Ruminococcus albus AD2013: one gene and its partner. Each later gene encodes a partner of the first gene's protein in a complex. Links are inferred from orthologs where the notes say so. Each region holds a gene or a part of one and is shown on either strand. Other genes may lie near its edges.

Region 1 (10,600 bases):
TTTGACTTTGCGATGCGCCTTTACGAGCAGGCAACTGCACTGGGAGCCGAGTTCGTATTTGAAAAGGCTGTAAGCATCGAGGATAAGGGTGAGTACAAGCAGGTCAACACCCCTTCCGCAAGCTACCATGCAGGTACTGTCATAATAGCGACAGGTTCCGATAAGCGCAAACTGGGTGTTGCCCGCGAGGACGAACTTCTCGGCAAGGGTGTAAGCTACTGCGCTACTTGTGACGGTGCTTTCTTCCGCGGTAAAACAGTTGCTGTGGCAGGCGGAACAAGAGTCGCACTTGAGGACGCACTTTATCTCGCTGATGTTGTTGAGAAAGTATACCTTGTGCATAAGCTGAACAGTTTTCGCGGCGCTGAGGCTGAATACGAGCGTCTGAAAGAACGTGAAAATGTTGAGATACTTCTTAACAGCGATATAACTGCACTGAAAGGCGAAAACGCTCTGGAAGCTATCGAGATAACTGCAAAGGACGGCAGTGTGCGTGATATAAGCGCAAGCGGTCTGTTCGTGGCAGTTGGCAGAGTGCCAGAGAACCAGAATTTCTCGTCAGTGATAGACCTTGATGACAAGGGCTATGCAGTTGCGGGCGAAAACTGCCTGACCAAGACCGAGGGCATATACGTCGCAGGCGACAACCGCGTCAAGGAAGTGCGTCAGCTTGTAACAGCCGCCGCAGACGGCGCAGTTGCAGCTATGGCAGCAGTAAAGTACCTCAATGAGAAAAAGGCATAACTTAACCTCATATACGAAAAGCTCGGAGAAAACCTCTGTTACTGAACCGCACCAGTAAAAACGTACAATGACAAAAAGAGGGGGCTGTTGCAGCCCCAACAAAGAAAAAGACGCCTGACACACCAAAAAGGTAGTGCCAGGCGTCTCATTTTGTGGTATAATGTAATTGCAAATATAACATCAAACCAACGAAAGGATTGTACCACAAAAATGAGAAATTGTCAAGTGCGTCTTAACATGAATTATGAGATCTACATCGAAGAAAGCTCACCTGTCAGAGTATTGAGCAATGTTATAGATGAGATCTATCAAAAAGAAGAATACACGATAGTAAGCAAGTGGAATGGCGCCATACCCGAGGATATCATGATGAAGATACTCATCTACGGCTACATGAACGACTCTTTTTCAAGCCGTAAGATTGAACAGCTCTGCAAAAGGGATATCCATTTCATGTGGCTTCTCGATGGCTTTGGAGCTCCGGATCACAGCACTATCTCAAGATTTCGACAGAAAATGGGAGAACAGATTGAGCGTGTGTTTTACGCTGTTGTAAAGTATCTTTTGAATATGAAAGAGATAAGCGGTAAGAACCTGTTCATTGATGGCACCAAGATCGAAGCTAATGCAAACAGATATACATTCGTCTGGAAGAAGTCTGTATCCAAAAACGAACAGAAACTGCGAGTAAAACTGCCTGAGATACTTGATGAGATAAATTATGCTTATGGTGTGAGATTCCCCGAAAATACGCCAGTTTCGGATATGATCGGTACACTTTCTTCACTTATGATAAAATTTGGTATTGAACGAGTTTACGGAAAAGGACATCATAAATCAGTATATCAGAAAGCACTTGAAAAGCTTGAGGGATATCAGCAGAAAATACAACAGTACGAACAATATAACAGCCTTTTTGACGGAAGAAACAGCTTTTCAAAGACAGATACCGATGCAACATTCATGCACATGAAGGAAGACCATATGAGAAACGGTCAGCTGAAACCCGGATACAACATACAGGCTGCGGTGGAAGGCGAGTATATTGTAGGTATAGACGTTTCAAGCGAACGGAGCGATGTAAATACGCTGATCCCGTTTCTTGAAAAGCTTAACAGTCTTGAGTTGTTTGTATTGAAAAACATCATCTGTGATGCAGGATATGAGAGCGAGGAGAACTATCTTTATCTCAGATCACATAACATGACCTCATATATAAAACCCGTAAATTATGAGCAGAGCAAAAAGCGGAACTTCCGTACAAAATACGGCAGACCCGAGAATATGGAATACCACGAACTTGGCGATATATTCGTATGCAGGGCAGGAAGGATACTGTGGCGTATCGGTACAAAGCATGAGAAAACGAAGACCGGATTCATTTCGGAGAAAGCACTGTACATATGTGAAAGCTGCGAAGGTTGTCCCTACAAACAGAATTGTACAAAAGCAAAAGGAAACAAGACGCTTGCTATATCGCATAAGTTCAAAGAACTGAGAACAGAAAGCCTGGAAAATATAACGACCGAATTCGGAAGACAGCTCAGAATGAACCGAAGCATACAGGCTGAAGGCGTATTCGGAGTGCTGAAACATGATCACGGCTTCAGAAGATTCCTGTGCAGGGGCAAAAATAACATCAGAACGGAGTTCCTTTTGCTGGGACTTGCATACAACATAAAGAAGCTTTTTGCTAAGATCTCAGAAAACCGACTTGGAATTTCTCTTTTTGAACTGAAAACGGCATAAAAACCAGCAGAACATAACACCCCCGAGTCCTCTTTTTTGAAGAGGGCTTGGGGGTGTGCGCACTGAAACAGCTTATTTCACCAGTAAATATGTTTTTTTACTCTGATGTTCGGATATGGTTAGAGGGTGCTGCGATTGCAACACCCCCTTTTGTTATGACAAGAAGTTACGGACGCATACAACAGTACGAAAAAGAGATACTTGAATTAAAGAAACAAGGATTGACATTAAGACAAATTGGAGAACGGCTTGGCTTCTCACAAAAACAAGTACATAATTTCATCACCCGGTATAATGAGAAGCAAAGAAAGTTAGCTGCCGGTATTGTTTTGAGAAGGAAAGGTCGTCCGTCAAAAAACGATAAGTACACCGAGACAGATAAAGTCAATGAGCTGAAATATATCATAGCTCGTAAGGATGCGAAGATCAAAGCTCTTGAAATGGAGAATGAACTTATGCGGGATTTTCTCTCGCTTACAGAAAGGAAGTGAGACCGGAAGTAAAGCACCGAGTTATCTATCGTCATAAGGATAAGTACAGCATAAGCGAGATGTGTAGGATACTTGGCGTGTCAAGAAGCGGTTATTATGGCTTTGTTAAACGCATGGACAAGCCTGCAAGGGATCTGGAGCTGTCAGAACTTATTCGTGAATGTCAGCAGGAAACTAAGCAGACATATGGTTATCGTCGTGTAGCTATATGGCTTGAACGCAAAGGCATTCATCATAACCCAAAGACCATTCTGCGTGTTATGAACAAATACAGCCTTCTTTCTGTTGTCAGGAGAAGAAAATACTGCAATTACAGTCATGCTCTGCACAGATACGATAATCTGCTCAACAGAGATTTCCACGCGGACAGACCTAATCAGAAGTGGGTAACCGATATTTCCTACATAAAGACTGCACAGGGATTTCTGTATCTCTCGGTCATCAGAGACCTGTATGACCGAAGTGTAGTTGCTTACAAGACATCGACGGTTCAGAACATAAACCTTGTTCTGAACACGATTAAAGCTGCCAAGAGAAAGGAAAAGGTCACCGGGGAGTTGCAGCTCCACAGTGACCAAGGGTTTCAATACACTTCACAACCGTATTTTAACCTAACCAAAGCATACCACATTACGCCGTCAATGTCAAGACGTGGAAATCCATATGATAACGCTTTGGCTGAAAACTTTTTCTCCATTTTGAAAACAGAATGCATTTACAGGACTAAGATCAAGACATTCGCCGAAGCTAGACATCTCATTGATGATTATATCTATTTCTACAATCATCAGCGTATACAACTCAAAACAAAACTGACTCCGCTTGAATTGCGAAGCCAGTTCGTTGCTTGATTTAATTTGCCATAGGGGCTTTTTGGTGATGTACGCACAATGTGGTGCGGTTCATACAGGAGTTTTCTCCGAGCTTGATTTTTATGTCATATAGATGATAGCGTTATTCGGATATGGCATCAAGTGAAAGTGTGGCGATTCCGTTGAGCGAACCATCGGCACGTTTTCCTGCCAGGAAGTCGTAATAGCCCTGACAGGATATCATAGCACCGTTATCGCCGCAGTATTTAAGCTCAGGCATATATACCTTGAACCCGCGCTTATCGCATTCCTTTTGCAGAAGTTCTCTTACGCCCGAATTTGCCGAGACGCCCCCTGCAAGACCTATGGTCTTGTAGCCGAGATGTTCAGCGGCAAGCATGGTCTTGTCCACCAGTGCCTTTGCAACAGTAGCCTGAAAAGAAGCCGCCATACCCTCACGGTCTATGGGTACACCTTTCTGTTCGGCATTGTGTACAAGGTTTATCACCGCGGTCTTCAGTCCCGAAAAGCTGAGGTCGTACTCACTGCCCTGCACGCGGGGCTTGGGAAGATCATAGGCTTTGGGGTCGCCCAGTTTTGCGGCGGCATCGATGAACTTTCCGCCCGGGTATTCATAGCCCAGAGTTCTCGCTACTTTGTCGAAACACTCTCCTGCCGCATCATCTCGTGTTCTGCCTACAACATGGTAGTGGGTATAATCCTTTACTTCAACTATATGGGAATGCCCGCCCGAAGCCACAAGGCAAAGATATGGCGGTTCAAGGTCGGGGTGAGTGATGTAGTTTGAAGCGATGTGTCCCGCGATGTGGTGCACAGGCACGAGGGGCTTTTTGGTGCTCATAGCAAGTCCCTTGGCAAAACTTACACCAACCAGAAGTGCGCCTATCAGCCCGGGTGCATAGGTAACAGCTATTGCATCGATGTCATCCATGGTGCAGTTTGCTTCTTCCAGTGCGGCTTTTGCCACCCATGAGATATTTTCGGCATGGCGGCGCGAAGCTATTTCGGGCACCACTCCGCCGTACAGCCTGTGTTCATCTATCTGTGAAGCGACGATGTTTGAAAGCACAGTCCTGCCGTTTTCGGTAACGGATATGGCTGTTTCGTCGCAAGAGCTTTCTATTCCTAAGATCTTCATATTATCCTCCGTATTGGGCATCAGCCCGTTCAGCGTTTATGTATGACACAGCATTCCGCTGTTTTGCAAAAACCGAGTTTCTGCGCAAGTCCTGCCGAACCTGTATTTTCCGAATGGCAAGCCCATACAGGTGTTCTGCCGCTTTCAAGTATGTCTTCGATAGTTTTCGCCGCCGCGATAAAGGCAAGACCTTTCCTGCGGTGTGCGGGATCAGTTTCAACGCCTATATCGACTTCTATTCCGCTTACCGCAGCTGAAAAAGCCCATGCCGCAGGTCTGCCATCAAATGTTACACAGTAGCCTGTTCCTCCCGCAAGGAAGTTTTCGGTGCTTTCCCATGAAAAGGCAGGAACGATACGTCCCGCCATCTGTGAAATCAGCCCGCTGTCCAGCTTTTCAAGTTTGTAGCCATCGGGCAGAAAATACTCGGGCGGTGTTGACTTTCTGTACTCAAAGAAAAGTCTGCCGCTGACAGCAAACTCCTCTCCGAACTTTTCTGCGATAGCGTTATCAGCAAACAGCACCAGTCGCCGACCGCAGTTCAGCATAAGTTCTTTTATACTATTTATAAAGGCATCGTCAGCCGATCCCGCGATATGACCGAAACCGCAAAGGTGATGAAACAGCACAGCCTTTCCGTTGGTATAGATATCTCCCGCCTGTCTGCCCTCGGCGAGCGACAGGGGATAAATCTTCCCGAAAGGGATATTTTCGGCGGTTTGAATAAAATCACAGTAACTGTTTTGTGGTATCTTCCTGAATACAGTCATGATTCACCTCATGTTCAGGTGCTTTGTTTAGTCATTATAACGGCATTTTCAGTCGGGTCGTCATAAAAATTCTTGCGCACTCCCGCCTTTTCAAAACCCAGACTTTCATAAAGCGCAATCGCTGCCGAGTTCGACTCTCTGACTTCAAGCACCCAGCTTTCGGCTTCGGTAAGTAATGCAAAAATCTCTGCGAACATCGCCCGCGCTATGCCTCGTCTGCGGTATTCGGACAGAACGCAGATATTGTTTATCTCGGCTTCTCCAGCAATGTACCAGCAGCTGAGAAATCCCGCCGCTTTGCCGTCCGCATATGCAAGCAGAGTGCGGTCATTCGGATTTGTCAGCTGTGCCCGACAGACTTCCTCGCTCCAGGCTTCTTTCAGGCAGGCAGCAGAAAGTGCCGCTGCTTCTGCCACGTTATCCTCTGTCATGGGTACTATTTTCAGCATGGCTTTTCTCCTATCAGCAGATATGAACCCTCTGACCGCAGTATCTTTACCGCGACATTCTCAAAGCCTGCCTGCCTTGCTTTTTCTCTCAATGCGCGGGGAGGTGTCCCAAGACCTGTATCATTGTCAAATGTGAATAAGCACACAAACCGTCCGCCATCCTTCAGCACTCTGAGGATCTCGGTGAGAGCGGCTTTTTTGTCTTTCCACAAAGGCGGAGTATGGAGCGTGGTCACGCAGTCAAAAAAATTATCGAAATAGGGTAGTTCTTCAATATTCGCCTGACCCATCAGTGCTATTTCGTCGATACTTCTGTCTCGGTCAGCGGCAGATATATCCACCCCGTAAAGGTCAAGCCCTTTATCGCTGAGTTTTTGCAGCATGATATCGCTGCCCAAACCGATATCCAGCAGTTTTCCCCCTTCGGGCGCATTTATGTATTGCCTTACAGCAGCATAGTGTTCATTTTCTTCCTTTCGCCTGTTCATCGCATTTTTCAGCTTGACGGCGTATTCAAGAAACATAAAGTTCACCTGCTTTCGATACACTCCTTAACAGCGGCGATGAGCTTATCCATCTGTTCGTCCGTGCCGATGGTTATTCTCAGCCATTTGTCGATAACGGGTTTTTTGAAGTAACGAATGAATATGCCTTTTTCTCTGGTGTAGGTGAATATCTCCTCGGCGGGGATATCGGGGTGCGAAACAAACAGGAAATTTGTTTCGCTGTCGGTGACTTTGAAGCCCATCTCCCTGAAAGCCTTTGCTGAACGGTCGCGGGTAGCCTTTATTTTTTCAACAGTATCGCGGAAGTATTTCTCATCGTTAAGGCTTGCGATACCTGTTTCGATAGCCAGCTGATCCAGTGGATAGCTGTTGTAGCTATCCTTGACCGCATGCATATAGCTGATAAGCTCGGGTTGTGCGAATGCCATGCCAATCCTCATGCCAGCCAGCGAACGTGACTTGGAGAATGTCTGGGTAACTATGAGATTATCGTACTCCTTGATAAGTTCAACGCAGCTGTAACGTCCGAAATCCACATAAGCCTCATCGATGATGACAATTACATCGCGGTTGTGTTCAAGCAGGTCGATGATGAAATCCTTGCCCACGCCGATAGCAGTGGGTGCATTTGGGTTGGGTATAACAACACCGCCGTTTTCGGGGTAGAAGTCCTTAACATTTATAAGGAAGTCGCCGTCAACAGGCTTGGTCTCATAGGGTATTTTCAGAAGCTCACACCATACAGGATAGAAACTGTATGTTATATCGGGGTAGAATATAGGTTTATCCGAGTTGAAGAATGCTCTGAAAGCCGTTGCGAGCACATCGTCCGAGCCGTTGCCGCAGAACACATTTTCGGGAGCGAGCCCGTATCTTTCCGCAAGGGCGGCTTTCAGCGGCACAGCGTCTGCGGAAGGATATTTTTTCAGGTCGAAAATATCCTTTTTGCGCAGGACTTCCTGCACACCCGCCGAAGGGGGATAGGGATTCTCGTTTGCATTCAGCTTGATTATGTTCTCGTTTTTAGGCTGTTCGCCTGCCACATATGGCTCGATGTTTATCAGGTTTTTTCTCCAAAGTTTTTCGCTCATTTAAATGCACTCCTTACAATTCGGGCATATCTTAATTTATTATATCACAACGATGTTCCTCTGTCAAATTCAGCATAGTAAAGTATTACCATGCTATCAACATAAACAGTATATCACGCTTCGGCATATATGTCAATAGGCAGACTTCTTTTTTGTGAAAAAAGTGCACCGCTTTTTAACTTGACATCATAGCACTAATATGATATCATCAACATACACACGAAAGGAGAACAAATGATAATGAAGATAGTAACTCTTGTTGAAAATACCTGCGGACATGAGGGCTGTATCGCAGAACACGGATTATCGGTATATATCGAAACTGAAAAGCACAAGCTTCTGCTGGACTGCGGGCAGACAGACGCAGCAGTAAAAAATGCCGAAGTTCTCGGCATAGACCTGACTGCGGTGGATACCGTCATACTCAGCCACGGGCACTACGACCATTCGGGCGGGATAATGCCGTTTTCGCGGATAAACAATACCGCGCAGATAATCATGCAGAAGTCCGCCGCCGAGCCCCATTATAATGGTGAGCGGTACATCGGTATCGACAAAGATATCTTAGCTCTGCCGAATGTACGCCTTATCGAAGGCGATGTCAGACTTGATGATGAACTTTTCCTGTTCAGCGGGATAACAGGCAGAAGATGCTATCCGCAGGGCAACAGAAAGCTCCTGCGTGATGAGGGCGGCGAGAAAGTGCAGGACGATTTCGCCCACGAACAATGTCTTGTTATTGAACAGGAGGGCAAACGCTGGCTGCTGTCGGGTTGTTCGCATAACGGGATACTGAATATCCTCGACAAGTATAAGGAGATATTCAGCGGCGTTCCAGATTATGTTATCACAGGTTTCCACATGATGAAAAATGACGGTGAGCACACCGATGAAGAAAAAGCTGTCATCATGCAGACAGCCCGAGAACTTGTTCAGATGGATACCGTCTTTTACAGCGGACACTGCACAGGTATACCTGCATTTGATTTGATGAAGACCATAATGGGCGATAAACTTATTGCCCTGCACAGCGGCGAAAAAGTGATATAGAGTGAAAAGCACCGTAGTTATCATGCGGTGCTTTTTCAGATTAAAATATTAGTTTTCAGATGTAAACATTTTATGTGTCATATTTACTTTCGCTGAAAGATGTGGTATAATATATGAAATCAATATCATATCAGGAGGTGCGGTATGAATATTTCGGAATTTGCCAAAGAAGCAGGTGTATCGGTATCGGCAGTCAGCAGATATTTCAACGACGGCTATCTTTCAGATGATAAACGCGCTCTGATAGAAGCGGCTATCGAGAGAACAGGCTATGTGCCGAGTTATTCAGCACGGACAGTGCGTTCAAAGGTGACAAAGCTGGTAGGTGTCATACTGCCTAAACTTTCCAGTGAAAGTATAGCAAGGATAACCGAGGGCATAGGTGAGGTGCTGGGCGAGGAAGGCTTTGAACTTCTTCTGGTGAATACGTCCAACGACTATAACCGCGAGATAAGTTCACTTGAACTGTTCAGGCAGAACCGCGTAGACGGAGTTATACTTCTTGCAGGTGTCATAACCGACCTGCATCGTTCACTGCTTGCCAAGATGCGAGTACCCACAATAATAGTCGGCCAGAAGCTTAAAGGCTTCAATTGCGTATGTCACAACGATCTTGGCGCGGCTTATAACATGACGAAACTCATGCTTGACAAGGGCGCAAAACGTCCTGCTTTCATCGGCGCGAACCCCGAGGATATGGCGGCGGGAAAAGACCGCAGAATCGGATTTGAAAAAGCCGTCCTCGATGCGGGACTTACTCTTGATCCGAAATTCTGCGAGATAGCGAGATTCAGCATGGATTCGGGCTACGAAAAAGCAAAGCATCTGTTTTCGGGCAGAGAAAAGCCCGACTGCCTGTTCTGTGCAACGGATAATATCGCCGCAGGTGCTATGCTGTACTGTCGCGAGAACGGTATCCGTATCCCCGAAGACCTTATGATCGGTGCGGTTGGAGATTCGCGCTTCGATAAGGTGCTTTATGTGTCGCTGTCATCGGTGCATCTCCACTATAAGACCGCAGGCAGAGAAGGTGCCAATATGCTTCTCGCTGAAATGAAAAAGACCAGCGAGGTACATCGTATAGTTCAGCTGGAGTATGATATCATAGAAAGAGAGTCAACAAACCGTATTGGCTGAAATATACAAAATCGAATATGAAACTGTGTGAAACTTACCGAAAAGATGTCCCCAATTCTTAATATATGCCAATAGACAAGTACAAGAAACTATGCTATAATGATACTACGATATGAAAACGGTATCACAAATACACGTGATATTCTTTCAGTAAAAATATGGAAATTATTTTAGAAAGGGTGGGTTCTATGGATCACAAAATTTTAGCATCTGAAATACTTGAAGCGATCGGCGGAAAAGAGAACCTCGCAAGTGCAGCACACTGCGCAACAAGGTTAAGGCTTGTCATTGCCGATAACAGCAAGGTGAAAAAGTCTGATCTTGAAAACTTTGACGGAGTCAAGGGCGTGTTCGAGGCATCGGGACAGCTTCAGATAATCCTGGGCACAGGTGTTGTCAATAAGGTGTATGCCGAATTCATACAGCTTGCAGGGATAGAGGCTGCTTCAAAGGAAGATGTGAAGAAAGCGGCAGCGGCAAAGTCTCCATGGTATAAGAGAGCTATCAAGACGCTTGGTGACGTATTCGTACCTATCATACCTGCAATAGTTGCAACAGGTCTGCTGTGCGGACTGCTTGGCGGTCTTTCAAGAGCATTCCCAAGCCTGGCAGACAGCCATCTGTATACACTGCTGGATATGT
Region 2 (6,389 bases), 2.4 Mb from region 1 along the record:
AGCAAAAAAATAATATCGAAAAACAATAAAAAACTATTGACAAACAGTTTGGAGTGTGATATAATACAAATCAAGAAAGATAGGAGACAACGATTATGAAAGAAAATAAATTTAAGATATTGAACGCAATAGTATTTGTGCTGACCTTTTTTGTGTTCCCTGCGTGGCTTGTCGGTATAAACACATCAAGAATTTCTTTCTATTGCATTTTAGGTACGATCGTGTTTATGATCGCTACGTGGAAATTTTATAATAATGACAGCGAAATAGAAAATAGCGTGATAATACTGATCTTTTTGAGGATAGCTTTGCTTTTGTGTTTAGCGGGGGTATATCTGCCGTCGATAGTGATCAATAATTTTGATGATACAAAAAGTATGTACATTTTAAAACGGCTGAATTACGCTCATGGGGTGTACGGATTTAGCGGAGAAAGACTGGAGTATTACAAAAAGATTTTCCCAGAAAACCTTCCCGATGAATGTGATGACTATGAATATCTGACTCAGGGTGGTATGTATGACTTCTATCCCGGATCTCGTCTGATGTTTCGCACAGATGAAGAAACTATAGAGAAGTATGCGGAATACTATGCCGGTTTTTGTGAAAGGAAATACAATGGTGCTCTTTACGATGATATAGATGATATAAGTATTGAAGAAGAGCTTGAAAAAACAGAGGTTGCGCTCGATGGTTTTTTGTCAAGATCCGGATTAGTAGACAGATGGGGTGAAGGGAAAGATAAATGGTTTGAAAAGTTCAAAAATGCTGAGATCTATTCGATAGATGGGATTTTTCGCGAAGGTGTGCTGCTTGATAAAGACAGCGGGTATGTGGTTATAACGATAGATGAACCAAAGTGATAAAATAACACAAGTTGCAAAAGAGAGGCTACAACGACGATGAAGGAAAGCAGATTAAAGAAGTTGAATAAATTGATACTTGTGTTGCATATCGTGTTTCCTCTGTGGTTTTATATGAGTGTATATACGATCGGGATATCGTTTTATTCTTTGTTAGGTTCGATCGTGTGTATGATCGTTACTAAAATAGTATATCAGAAAGCCAGATACATTAATAACGGAACGAAGATTATAAATGCCTTGAGGGCAGGTTTGCTTTTGTGCTTAGCGGGGATATATCTGCCTTCCTTGGTGCTTTTAAATTTTAAGAATACAAAAAGTATGTATAGTATAAAAAGGTTGGATTACGCGCATGGTGTCTACGGCAAGAATGCGGAGTATTACAAAAATCTTTTGCCTGAAAGACTTCCCGATGAATGCGAGGATTATTCATTCATTACTCGTGGTTGTATGATAGCACAAGATTATCATGCATCATCATGTCTGTCATTCCGCACTGATGAAAGGACGATAGACAGTTATGCCAAATACTATGGCGGTATATGCGATGAGAGAAGGGTGAAAGATGAAAGCGAAAACGAGATAAAGGGTATTGACTGGTTCTGTGATAATGCTCGGATAGATGAAAGCAAGCGGGACGAATTCGAGAACGCAGAACTTTACTGGATAAACGGGAACTTTCCCAATGGTGCACTGCTTGACAAAGACAGCGGTTATGTTGTGATACTGACATAGGAAATCCTAGGACAACAAAAGAGGGGGATCTTATCAGAGGATGAATGGAGATATACTTTTTTATTATAGAGTTTATGTTATATTTTTTACTTGCATTTTACAGCGCTGTGTGATATAATGTGTATGTAATATTTTTGTTTGAAAGGAACTGATCGCAATGCTGTCAGATATCGAGATAGCCAAGCAGGCTAAAATGCTGAAAATTTCCGAGATCGCCAAGAAACTCGGGATAACAGAGGAGGAATATGAACCTTACGGTCATTACAAGGCTAAGCTCTCAGAATCTCTTTATGAAAAGACAAAGGATAAGCCCAACGGTAAGCTGATACTTGTTACTGCCATAAACCCTACACCTGCTGGTGAGGGAAAGACTACCATTTCGGTAGGTCTGCATGAGGCTATGCACGTTATTGGCAAGAATTCAATACTCGCACTGAGAGAACCATCCCTCGGACCTGTGTTCGGCATAAAGGGTGGTGCTGCAGGCGGTGGATATGCTCAGGTAGTTCCTATGGAAGATATAAACCTCCATTTTACTGGAGATATGCACGCTATTACTGCGGCTAACAATCTGCTTTGTGCACTGATCGACAACTCCATGCAGCAGGGCAATCCTCTGCATATCGACCAGAGAAGGATAATGTTCAAGAGATGTCTTGATATGAATGACAGAGCGCTGAGAGATATAATCATCGGTCTGGGTTCTAAAGTCAACGGTATACCGAGAGAGGATTCTTTCCAGATAACCGTGGCTTCTGAGATAATGGCTATACTCTGTCTGGCGGCTGATCTTGAAGATCTTAAAAAGCGTATCGAGCGTATACTTGTTGCTTATACCACCGATGGCAAGCCGGTTTTCGCTAAGGATATCGGCGGCTGCGGCGCTATGGTGGCACTGCTTAAAGATGCACTGAAGCCTAATCTCGTGCAGACATTGGAGAACAATCCTGCGCTGATACACGGCGGTCCTTTCGCAAATATCGCTCACGGCTGTAACTCTGTAAGAGCAACTAAGCTTGCCCTGAAACTGGCTGATTACACTATTACCGAAGCAGGCTTCGGTTCCGATCTTGGCGCTGAGAAGTTCTTTGATATCAAGTGCCGTTTTGCAGGACTCAAGCCCAGCTGTGTAGTTCTGGTTGCGACTATCCGTGCGCTGAAATACAACGGCGGCGTTGCACGTGCAGATCTTACTGCTGAAAATGTACCCGCACTGGAAAATGGTATCGTAAACCTCAGGACACATATCGAGAACATGAAGAAGTTCGGTGTGCCTGTTGTTGTTGCTATCAACAGATTTGCATCCGATACGGAGGCTGAGATCGAAGTTATCAAAAAGACCTGCGCTGAGATGGGTGTTGAGGTATCACTGGCTGAGATATTTGCAAACGGCGGCAAGGGCGGTACTGATTTGGCTGAAAAGGTAGTTGCTACCATTGAAAATAACGAGAGCAACTTCAAGCCACTTTATGATGAAAAGCTGCCTATCAAGGAAAAGTTGGGCGTGATCGCTAAGGAGATCTACCGTGCTGACGGTGTTATTTTCACCGCTCAGGCTGAAAAGGCACTGAAAGAGATCAATGAACTGGGCTACGACAAGATACCTGTATGTGTTGCAAAGACACAGTATTCGCTTTCTGACGACCCCACCAAGCTTGGCAAGCCCGAGGGCTTTGAGATAACTGTCCGCGATCTGAGAGTATCGGCAGGTGCAGGATTTGTTGTAGCTTACACAGGTGATATCATGACCATGCCGGGTCTGCCCAAGGTGCCTGCTGCCAATAATATCGACTGTGACAATAAGGGCAATATCTATGGATTGTTCTGATAAATACAGAGGTGCGAAATGAAAACCAAAGTCATACCCGAAGAAGTGACAGCAAAGGGCGTTGACGTAAATGAGTCCGATAAAGCGGACAAAAAACATAAGCACACACAACTTAAATGGCTCATCGGCAGCACGGTTGTTTTCGTGCTGCTGAATGTGCTTGCATGGAAAAGCACACCATTCTGCGATTTTTACCAGAAGTGGATATACCCGCTGTGGGCACAGACCTACGGCCGTGTGACTTCACTGCTGCCTTTCTCTTTTGGAGAATTGCTGATAGCGATAGCTGTTTTCGGTATACCTCTCTCACTTATAGTGATGATCGTTCTGCTTATTATCAAAAAGGGCAGGCGTGGGAAAGTTGCAAGGATATTCGGGTTTATTTACGGATGGATACTGGTATTTATCCTTGGTACAGAAACGCTGAACTGCTTTATACTGTATCATACTTCTACATTTGAAAAGCTGAACGATATCAGTACAGAAGAGCACACCCATGAAGAACTGGAAGCGCTAGGATACCGCATAGTCTCTCAGGTTAACGTGCTTTCAAAAAAGGTGCAGCGTGATGAAGATGGTCGATTTGTGCTGACTGCGGATACCGACGATACAGCACGGGATGCTATCGAGGGTCTGGAAGAAGAGTTTGTAAACTTCGGCGGATATGAAGTTCACCCCAAACCCATTTACTGCTCGTTTTTTATGAGCCAGATGGATCTTATGGGGATTTATTTCCCGTTTTCGATGGAAGCAAACTACAACACTGATATGTACAAGGCGAAGCTGCCGAACACTATCTGTCACGAACTTGCCCATACGAAGGGCTTTATAAGGGAAGAAGAAGCGAATTTCATCGCTTTTGTTGCCTGTGACCGCTGTGATAATGTGGATTATAGGTATTCCGGTTATCTTTCGGCGCTGACCTATGTTCGCAATGAGATATTTGAGTACTGTGACGAAGAAACAATGGTTGAATTTGATAATGCCATCTGTGACGAGGTATGGGCAGATATCGACGGAAACCGTGCATACTGGGAGTCAGTGGAAGAAGCCGAAGACACAGTGTTTGAAAGCGAAAGTGTCAGTGAAGTTAGCGAAAAGGCTATGGAGACTTCTCTGCAGGCTAACGGAGTTGAGGACGGTCTCGAATCTTACTGCAGAATGGTTGATCTTATGTTGAATTATTACGGCGAGCACAAGTTCGTCGGTGAAGAATAGTGAGTTGAGATAAATTGAACTTTACTTTCAGGACTTCCTCTCCTGAGCAGACTATCGCACTCGGACGTGAGATAGGCAAACGTCTGCGCGGTGGCGAGGTTATCGCCTACCGCGGCGGGCTCGGTGCAGGAAAAACAACGATAACACGCGGTATCTCAGATGGGCTTGGGCTTGGTGACGAAGTGACTTCGCCTACCTTTGCTCTTGTAAACGAGTACCGAAAAAAGGGCTGCAAAATTAGCCTGATACACTTTGATATGTACCGTATAACCTCCGGGGAAGATTTGGAAACTACGGGATTTTTCGACTATATGGACGAGGATACGGTACTGGCTGTGGAATGGTCGGAGAATATAGACGATGACCTGCCCGATGACTGTATCAGGATAACGATAAACAGGATATCCGATGATGAGAGAGAGCTCACCATCGAGACCTGCGGCGGAGATGACAGATTTGAAAATATTAGCTATTGATACAAGCGGCAAAACGGCTTCTGTTGCAATAAGTGACGGAGCACGACTGCTGTGGGAAAAGACGGTTTTTACTAAGCTTACACATTCGCAGGTGATACTGCCGATGGTGGAGAGCGCTCTGGAAGAAACGGGAATTGACTATCCCGACATTGACTGCATCGCAATCGCCAACGGACCCGGTTCTTATACCGGGCTCAGGATAGGCGTTGGTGCTGTTAAGGGCATCTGCATGGGTGCGCCGAACATCAAAGCGGCAGGAGTATCGACTTTACTGGCGCTGGCTTACAACTGTGTGGGCTTTGAGGGAAAGATATTCTCAGTGATGAGAGCTCGCCCTAAGATAATCTACGCTGCGGCATTTGAAAGCAGCGGCGGAAAGATCATACGTATGACCGAGGATAAGGTCTGCGGTGAGGACGAATTCTTCTCGCAGATAGGCTTCTGCGGAAATGTCATGCTGGTAGGTGACTGTGCCGAGGAGATAAAGGCAGGTCGTTTTGCTGAGTCTGACAATGTGCGTACAGCTCCGCTGAACTGTGTTCTGCAAAGAGCATCGTCGCTTTGTCTTGCGGTCGAAGATGATCCGACGCTTATGTGCAGTGCTGATGAACTGGCAGTGTCCTATCTTCAGGCGACTAAGGCTGAAAAAGACAAGGCTCACCGCGACAGTTGAACGCGATCTGTCCTGCGGACAGTTCAATAAATTTGAATTGTGGTACAGGATATTTTATATTGAGGTGGAGTTGTTATGAAGAGATTTATCGACCCGTTTTATGCGTATGCATTGCTTTTATCGGCGACGGTTTGCCTTCTGTTAAAGGGGCATGGAAAAGAATTTCTTATAATATCGATTGTTCTTCATGTGATGGCTTTAATTGAATTCTTTATGTTGTTTGGAAATATGAAAAAGAGGAAAAGGGAAGATTTGGACATTTGAGAAAATGTATCTAAAATCAAAATGTGGAGGTAAACTACTATGAAACTTGCAATTGGTTGCGATCATGCAGGTCCCGAGCTTAAAAAAGAGGTACTTGCATATCTGGATGAGATAGGCGTGGAATATGTTGATCTGGGCGTTCAGGAAGGCGAAAAATGCGATTATCCTGACAAGGCTCAGGAAGTATGCGCTAAGGTCACAAGCGGTGAGTGCGAAATGGCTGTACTTATCTGCGGCACAGGTATTGGAATGTCTATGGCGGCAAATAAGGTAAAGGGCATAAGGGCTGCTTGCTGTTCGGATTATTTTTCGGCTAAGTATACTAGAGCTCA

What was found.
Region 2: the proteins of tsaD (region 1) and tsaE are in contact, whole or in part, in a crystal structure (PDB 6N9A), measured with the Thermotoga maritima proteins. The link is inferred for Ruminococcus albus AD2013 from one-to-one orthologs. Residues at the interface, in WP_004082750.1 of Thermotoga maritima: Cys10, Asp11, Arg49, His50, Leu82, Gly84, Gly135, Gly136, Glu154, Thr155, Leu156, Asp157, Asp158, Ser159, Glu162, Asp165, Lys166, Arg169, Leu170, Tyr175, Lys213, Thr214, Leu217, Tyr218, Gln221, Arg222, Asn324; in WP_004082108.1 of Thermotoga maritima: Leu37, Gly38, Lys46, Lys57, Val59, Lys60, Ser61, Thr63, Phe64, Thr65, Leu66, Met67, Val69, Pro71, Tyr82, Arg83, Leu84, Asp86, Asp88, Phe89, Asp93, Ile128, Asp130, Glu131, Arg134.

What each region holds. Positions count from the first base shown.
Region 1 is NZ_JAGS01000001.1:3,066,958-3,077,557, reverse strand. Bases 2,948-5,933 are described here. They hold tsaD (tRNA (adenosine(37)-N6)-threonylcarbamoyltransferase complex transferase subunit TsaD), read right to left. Parts: upstream 4,956-5,933; coding sequence 3,939-4,955; downstream 2,948-3,938. Other genes in these bases: rimI (ribosomal protein S18-alanine N-acetyltransferase), read right to left, coding at 5,740-5,933; N773_RS0113730 (GNAT family N-acetyltransferase), read right to left, coding at 4,985-5,725; N773_RS0113740 (IS3 family transposase), read left to right, coding at 2,981-3,835; N773_RS20290 (helix-turn-helix domain-containing protein), read left to right, coding at 2,948-2,984. In the rest of the region: N773_RS0113755 (NAD(P)/FAD-dependent oxidoreductase), read left to right, coding at 1-744; N773_RS0113750 (IS1182 family transposase), read left to right, coding at 955-2,493; more of N773_RS20290, read left to right, coding at 2,547-2,947; more of rimI, read right to left, coding at 5,934-6,174; N773_RS0113720 (class I SAM-dependent methyltransferase), read right to left, coding at 6,168-6,698; hisC (histidinol-phosphate transaminase), read right to left, coding at 6,704-7,771; N773_RS0113710 (MBL fold metallo-hydrolase), read left to right, coding at 8,012-8,821; N773_RS0113705 (LacI family DNA-binding transcriptional regulator), read left to right, coding at 8,966-9,958; N773_RS0113700 (PTS beta-glucoside transporter subunit IIBCA), read left to right, coding at 10,147-10,600.
Region 2 is NZ_JAGS01000001.1:650,530-656,918, forward strand. The notes cover bases 3,429-6,389. They hold tsaE (tRNA (adenosine(37)-N6)-threonylcarbamoyltransferase complex ATPase subunit type 1 TsaE), read left to right. Parts: upstream 3,429-4,658; coding sequence 4,659-5,120; downstream 5,121-6,389. Other genes in these bases: N773_RS0102790 (DUF3810 domain-containing protein), read left to right, coding at 3,445-4,644; tsaB (tRNA (adenosine(37)-N6)-threonylcarbamoyltransferase complex dimerization subunit type 1 TsaB), read left to right, coding at 5,092-5,793; N773_RS0102805 (hypothetical protein), read left to right, coding at 5,869-6,057; rpiB (ribose 5-phosphate isomerase B), read left to right, coding at 6,097-6,389. Also shown: N773_RS0102775 (hypothetical protein), read left to right, coding at 96-863; N773_RS0102780 (hypothetical protein), read left to right, coding at 1,185-1,598; N773_RS0102785 (formate--tetrahydrofolate ligase), read left to right, coding at 1,756-3,426. UniProt on the Escherichia coli protein: Required for the formation of a threonylcarbamoyl group on adenosine at position 37 (t(6)A37) in tRNAs that read codons beginning with adenine.